Candidatus Nitrosotalea okcheonensis: one gene and its partner. The protein of the gene in region 1 binds, or shares a complex with, the protein of each later gene. Links are inferred from orthologs where the notes say so. Each region holds a gene or a part of one and is shown on either strand. Other genes may lie near its edges.

Evidence for each region.
Region 2: rpl7ae (region 1) and BQ3481_RS10710 share a complex: the UniProt entries of both Methanocaldococcus jannaschii proteins name them as parts of the 50S ribosomal subunit. The link is inferred for Candidatus Nitrosotalea okcheonensis from one-to-one orthologs.

Annotation. Positions count from the first base shown.
Region 1 is NZ_LT841358.1:1,280,680-1,284,181, reverse strand. The notes cover bases 296-3,214. They hold rpl7ae (50S ribosomal protein L7Ae), read left to right. Parts: upstream 296-1,521; coding sequence 1,522-1,908; downstream 1,909-3,214. Other genes in these bases: infB (translation initiation factor IF-2), read left to right, coding at 2,731-3,214; ndk (nucleoside-diphosphate kinase), read left to right, coding at 2,323-2,724; BQ3481_RS07685 (50S ribosomal protein L24e), read left to right, coding at 2,118-2,321; BQ3481_RS07690 (30S ribosomal protein S28e), read left to right, coding at 1,905-2,111; glmM (phosphoglucosamine mutase), read left to right, coding at 296-1,461. Also shown: more of glmM, read left to right, coding at 106-295; more of infB, read left to right, coding at 3,215-3,502. UniProt on the Methanocaldococcus jannaschii protein: Multifunctional RNA-binding protein that recognizes the K-turn motif in ribosomal RNA, the RNA component of RNase P, box H/ACA, box C/D and box C'/D' sRNAs.
Region 2 is NZ_LT841358.1:1,825,291-1,828,479, reverse strand. The notes cover bases 293-3,189. They hold BQ3481_RS10710 (50S ribosomal protein L19e), read left to right. Parts: upstream 293-1,464; coding sequence 1,465-1,914; downstream 1,915-3,189. Other genes in these bases: BQ3481_RS10700 (D-aminoacyl-tRNA deacylase), read right to left, coding at 2,210-2,989; BQ3481_RS10705 (MGMT family protein), read right to left, coding at 1,917-2,213; BQ3481_RS10715 (50S ribosomal protein L32e), read left to right, coding at 1,080-1,481; pckA (phosphoenolpyruvate carboxykinase (ATP)), read right to left, coding at 293-978. In the rest of the region: more of pckA, read right to left, coding at 1-292. UniProt on the Methanocaldococcus jannaschii protein: Binds to the 23S rRNA.

The DNA of each region.
Region 1 (3,502 bases):
AACCCACGAACTCCTAAAAGACAGGGTCCTAAGCCCTGCGCCTTTGACCAGGCTTGGCAACTCCCGCATGCACCATGACTTTTAAGACAAATTTATCTATTGTTGATGGTGCGTATGGCGAAATTATTTGGAACTAATGGTGTCAGGGGAGTATTTGGAGAAGATCTCACCCTTGATTTTATATCAAAAATTACTCTGTCAATTGCAAGTTTTTTCAAAAAAGGACCAATTTTAGTGGGTTATGATGGACGAGAATCAAGTGTAGTAATATCAAAAATAGTAACTGCAGCACTGAGCTCACTAGGTCTCGATTCTGCAGTATGTGGCCTAGTTCCTACCCCGTGTTTACAATTTGCCACAAAAAAACTTGGATATAATGGAGGAATTATGATAACTGCATCACATAACCCACCAAAGTATAATGGGCTAAAGGTTGTTGCAAAGGACGGCATTGAAATTTCAAGAGAAGATGAGCTCAAAGTAGAAGAATTTTACTTTACGAAAAAATGGACGATCTCAAAGAAGTTTGGCTTGATTAAAAAGGAATCAAATGCTGTACATACATATCTTTCTGGAATTAAAAAACAAGTTAATTCAAGTAAAATTAAATCACAAAATCTCAAGATAGTGCTAGATCTTGGTAATGGAGCTCAGGCAGTAACGGCTCCTATTCTATGTAAGGAATTTGGATGTGAGACAATCCTAATCAATGAAAAAATAGATGGTACTTTTCCAGGCAGAGGATCAGAACCAACACCCCAAAATTTGGACAAACTTTCAAGTATGATAATAAAATCAAAAGCTGATCTTGGTATAGCATTTGATGGAGATGGTGATAGAAGTATTTTTTGCGATGAGACAGGAAAAATTCTCACGGGTGATAGGTCTGCATTACTTTTATCTAAATACATTCTAAAAAAACAACCAAAATCCACGATAGTTACATCTGTTAATTCCACATTTGTAATAGAAAAAATTGCAAAGGACTCGGAATCACAAGTTTTACGAACCAAAGTGGGTAGTGTTGAGGTTTCACGCAAAATGGTGAAAGAAAATGCAATTATTGGTTTTGAAGAAAATGGTGGTTTTATGTATGGTAAACATAATCAGGTCAGAGATGGCTCTATGACTATGGCCATCTTACTTGATCTTCTAGCAAGTAGCAAAAATTCTTTATCAAAAGAAATGGGTATGCTACCTCCATCTTTTACCACGAAAGGAAAAATAGAATGTTCAAAAGATGATTTTAAAAAAATAGTTAAAATTCTAAAAACAGAACCTTACAAAAAAGATCTTATTGATGGAATTAAATTATCATTAGATGACTCTAGTTGGATAATGGTACGGTTGAGTGGTACTGAACCAATAGCCAGAATTTATGCTGAATCGTACTCTCAATCTAAATTAGATGAAATTTTTGCAAAATACTTGCAAAAGGTAAAGACCACACTTGACAGATAACACTTTTAAAACCAATTGAAAAGACAGAAAGAATGGAAATGATCCCAATGGGTGATACATCTGGCTAAGGCTTATTATGTTAAGTTTCAGGTGCCCACTGACTTGGTTAGCCCAATTTATGAGGCCGTAAGAGTCGCACATCAAAGTGGTAAAGTAAAGAAAGGTACCAATGAAGTTACAAAAGCAATCGAAAGAGGAATAAGTAAACTGGTGATTATTGCAGAAGATGTAGAACCACCAGAGGTAGTTGCTCACCTTCCTATACTGTGTGAGGAACACGGAATTCCATATGGTTTTGTTCCAAGTAGACAAGATCTTGGCAAGTCTTTGGGAATTGATGTTACCTCTGCTGCTGCTGCGATACTAGATTCTGGAGATGCTCAACACATTGTAGACCAAATTGTGGCATCGTTATCGCAGATAAAAGGCGGTCAAGCTAGCAAATGAGTACTGAAGTTCCTACCTCTGCCGAAGTTATACAAATAGTGGGAAGGACCGGAATTGCTGGTGAAGTTATTCAGGTTAGAGTAAAGATACTAGATGGTAAAGACAGAGGAAGAATTCTAACAAGAAATGTAAAAGGTTCTGTAAGAATGTCTGACATTCTAATATTGAGAGAAACAGAACGTGAAGCGAGAAAGATAAAGTGATAAAAATTGAGTGTTCTAGTCAAGCCTTGTAGTTTTTGTAATAGACCTGTAGCAAAGGGTTCTGGTACCATGCTTGTAAAAAATGACGGTTCAGTGTTTTGGTTTTGTTCTTCAAAGTGCAAAAAGAACATGCTAGTCCTAAAGCGTGATCCCAGAAGACTCAAGTGGACTAATAAATATGTCAAGGGCGGAATAAAGGTCAAAAAATAAAATGACTGAACAGACGTTATTCATTGTAAAGCCCGACGGTGTAGAAAGAAAACTAGTTGGTGATATTATCTCTAGATTTGAACACAGGGGATTTAATATTTTGAAATTGAAAATGTTTACTTTTACAAAACAAATGGCAGAAGAATTCTATTCAGTACATAACACAAAGCCATTCTTTGGAGAATTGGTTTCTTTTATTACTTCAGGAAGTGTGGTTGCAGCTATTGTAGAAGGAAATAATGCAATTGCAACAACTAGACTAATGATAGGCTCAACCAAATCATTTGATGCTGCACCGGGAACAATACGAGGAGACTTTGGACTGGGCATCTCTGATAATATCATACATGCTTCTGACTCTAAGGAAAGTTTTGAAAAAGAAATAGCTGTGGTATTCAAGTGAAAGTAGTTGCAAATACGACAGCCCATAGTAGCAGTTCTGGGTCACGTAGACTCTGGTAAAACATCTCTGCTAGATAAGATACGAGGTACGGGTGTACAATCAAGGGAAGCTGGAGGTATTACGCAGCATATTGGTGCAAGTTTTCTTCCTACTGAAACATTAAAGAAAGTTTGTGGGCCTCTTTTTGCAAAAATGGGTGGAGGAAATCAAGAAATTCCGGGTTTGCTTGTTATTGATACTCCAGGGCATGAAATATTTACAAATCTTCGAGCAAGGGGCGGTTCTGCTGCAGACATTGCAATTCTAGTTGTAGATGTAAATCGAGGATTTCAACCCCAAACTAACGAAAGTCTAAAAATCTTACAGAGTAGGAAAGTACCGTTTGTAATAGCATTGAATAAGGTGGACATGATTTCTGGATGGAAAAAAAATCCTACAACAAAATTTATTTCACAATCTGTCAAGGAACAGGATCAATTTGTACAGACAGCACTTGATGAGTTGTTGTATAATGTGGTAGGGACATTATCTGTTTTAGGATATAATTCGGAGGCATTTTACAGAGTAAAGGATTTTCTAAAAGAAGTAGCAATAGTTCCAGTCAGTGCCAGAAGTGGAGAAGGAATGCCTGAGTTGCTGGCAGTCTTGGTAGGACTCACACAACAATACATGCAAAAAAAATTGGACCAAACGGAGAAACAGACAAGAGGCATAGTTCTTGAGGTAAAAGAAGAGATTGGTCTAGGAATGACGGCAAACATTGTCTTAATCGATGGTA
Region 2 (3,189 bases), 540 kb from region 1 along the record:
TCTAGTATTTTCAGTTAGACTCCCATCATTGAAATCTGGCATCATGGTTTTCTTGTCAATTACAACATTTTCTAGAACTGCACCAGACCTTATCGCATCCCAGATTTGTGGTTCTGCATCTTTGTTTAGATTGATACACTTTGCATAACATCCTCCTTCAAAATTAAAGATGCCTCTATCAGACCATCCGTGTTCATCATCGCCTATCAATTTCCTATTAGAGTCAGCAGATAGTGTAGTTTTTCCAGTACCCGAGAGACCAAAGAACAGAGAAGTGTCCCCGTTCTTTCCTATATTAGCAGAACAGTGCATTGGAAAGACACCTCGTGATGGTAAAATGTAATTCATTACAGAAAACATTGCCTTTTTTATTTCTCCGGCATATGACGTTGCTCCAATCAAGACAATTTTCTTTGTATAATTAAGAAGAATGAATGTATCAGTTTTTGTCCCATCTGCTTCTGGTATTGCTTTGAAATCATTTAGTGCGATAACAGTATACTCTGGTTTGTGAGACTCTAGTTCCGAGGCAGTAGGTCTAATGAAGAGTTGTCTTACAAAGAGGCTTTGCCATGGATGATCAGTTATAATTCTGATGGGTAATCGATGTTCGGGGTCTGCACCTACAAATCCATCAAAGATGAAGATTTCTTTATCTACAACGTATTTTCTCATCTTTTCAAATATTTTATCAAACTTGTCTTCTGGAAACGGGTGATTAATTTTGCCCCAGTCAACGGTATTGTGAGTTTGTTCATCATCTACTATAAAACGGTCATCAGGTGATCTTCCAGTATATTTTCCGGTTTTCACAGCCAATGCGCCGCTGGCAGTCAAAATACCCTCGTTTCTTTCTTCTATTAGATCAATGAGATTTTTGACCTGTAGATTCCTCTGTATCTTGGCAGGTTTTATTCCCATTTGTTCCAATTGTAATACAACGTGACGAGTGATTGTAGGTTCCAAATCCTCTATCATCTAGTAAGACGATTCCCTATGAAAATCCTTATTATCTCTTCGGATCACGTGAGCCCAAGCAAGAAACGTATTTATTGTAAAATTTGGTCAGAGTCGTATACATGCCAATCAATAAAGAAGCTCTTGAACTTAGAAAAAAGGTAGCAGAGCACAGGCCAGATTTTGTTAGACAGGAAAGCTGGAGATATTCAAAACTTGCAGAATCATGGAGAAAGCCAAAAGGCATGGACAACCATCAAAGAAAACAGAAAAAGGGATGGCCAGCTCTAGTACGAGTCGGATATGGAGGGCCAAAGATTGCAAGAGGATTACACCCATCAGGATTTACGGATAATTTAGTTTACAATTTAAAAGACTTGGAAAAGCTCGATCCTAAGAAAGATGGCATCAGATTTGGTCACGGAGTAGGGAAAAAGAAGAGATCAGAGATGATTACAAAAGCAATGGAAAAAAACTTCAAAGTATTCAATGCAAGGGTGTCAGCTAGTGGTAGTAAATCTTAAGTCTAAAAGACAGCTAGTCTCCAGAATTCTTGGAGTAGGAGTAGGTAGAGTAAGATTTGATCCAGAATACTTGGATGACATAACAGATGCAATTACTCGTGACAACATTAGAAGCTTGATAACCGCTGGAACAATTCAGGTAAAGCCAATCATAGGAACTTCAAAAGGAAGAGCACATTTCAAGAAATCCCAGAAACGCAAACGTGGAACTAAACAAGGTTCCAAAAAGGGAAGAAAAGGATCAAGAGTAGGAAAGAAGGAAGTGTATGTCAAGAGAATAAGAGCAATGAGACATCAACTAAAAGTATCAAAATCAAGAAAAGAAATACCAAACGAAAGTTATTGGAAATTGTACAAACAAGTTGGTGGAAATCAAGTAAGAAACTTGGCACATCTTCGTAGCTTGATAGAAGAAGTTCATTCCAAGAAATAAATTTAGAATCTAAAGATTCTGTCCTTGTCAAGAATTTTCCCTTTCTTGATTGTTATTCCTTCTTTAGAAAGCATGTTAGTTTTTACTTTCTCACCCCATGCATAGCCTCCGATTTTACCAGTGGACAGAATCACCCTATGACATGGAACAATAACAGGAAAGGGATTTTTTTTCATCATTTGCCCTATAGATCTTTGCCCGTTTTTTATACCAACTGCCTTTGCAAGTTCAGAGTATGTAGTAACCTTTCCTTTTGGAACTTTCAAAAGTTTTTCATATACTCTGTGTTCAAGTTTCAAATTTTTACCATCTCTAGATTACTTGTACTTATCATCTCAACTATTTTTTGTTTACTCTTTCCAAGTCCGCTCCAATCCACCAGTGCAAATTTAGCTTCATTATTTCGTTCTACAATGTGATCAAAAAGATCTGAATCCATATTGTCAAGACCATGTTTTGGAACAACAGTACCTAATGCAAAATCACCCTCGAGAAGTTCCTTGTTGAATTTTCTTGGATAATGAGTGCCACCAAAACAGATGGCCACATCATGTTTGCTTGGAGATTCTGACATTTCTTTTAAGACAACTTTTGCCACATTTTCACATAGCACAGTATCTGCCCATTCTCTTTCAGTTGTACCTATTTCAATGAACAGTGTTGGCTTGTTCAAGGCAGTAGGTCCATGATGAGTAGCCTCTATTGTTATGTCAAATTTTGAAAAGAGATCTCGTTGTTCCCATAATCGTTTCATGTATGACTTTTGTCTATAAGGATGAGGTATTGCAACTTGTCTTGCAAATCCGCCAAACATGGCATCGCCAAAGTTTCCCGTACTGTGACAAGTCAGTGCAAGATCTCCACTTTCAGCAGCGTGTTTTGATAAAAATACATAACCATCATAAGGATATTTTTCTTCAAGCCAATCGGCAGATATTGCCGGAGTCGGTATTATTACAAGATCAAAATTACTTCCATGAAAAACCCCATCATCGTTTTTGTTCATTTGTTTTGAAAGAAATGTAGCCATGTTAAAACCTGCAGGATCAGATTCGTATGCTACTAGTAGATCCATAAAAAAATAGTCATGGTACTACTTTATTATCGTAGAGGAAAATCTGGTTTTATCATAACATGTGCAAAAGTGTCTGTATTTTAGTTGCTAAAAGTTTGTCTGATTTACTTTATAAAATACCATGAATCAGAATGAAAAAACGTGAGCGAGAATAAACATTACAACATGTTCAAAATGTAGCAATTTGCATCCAAAAGGTT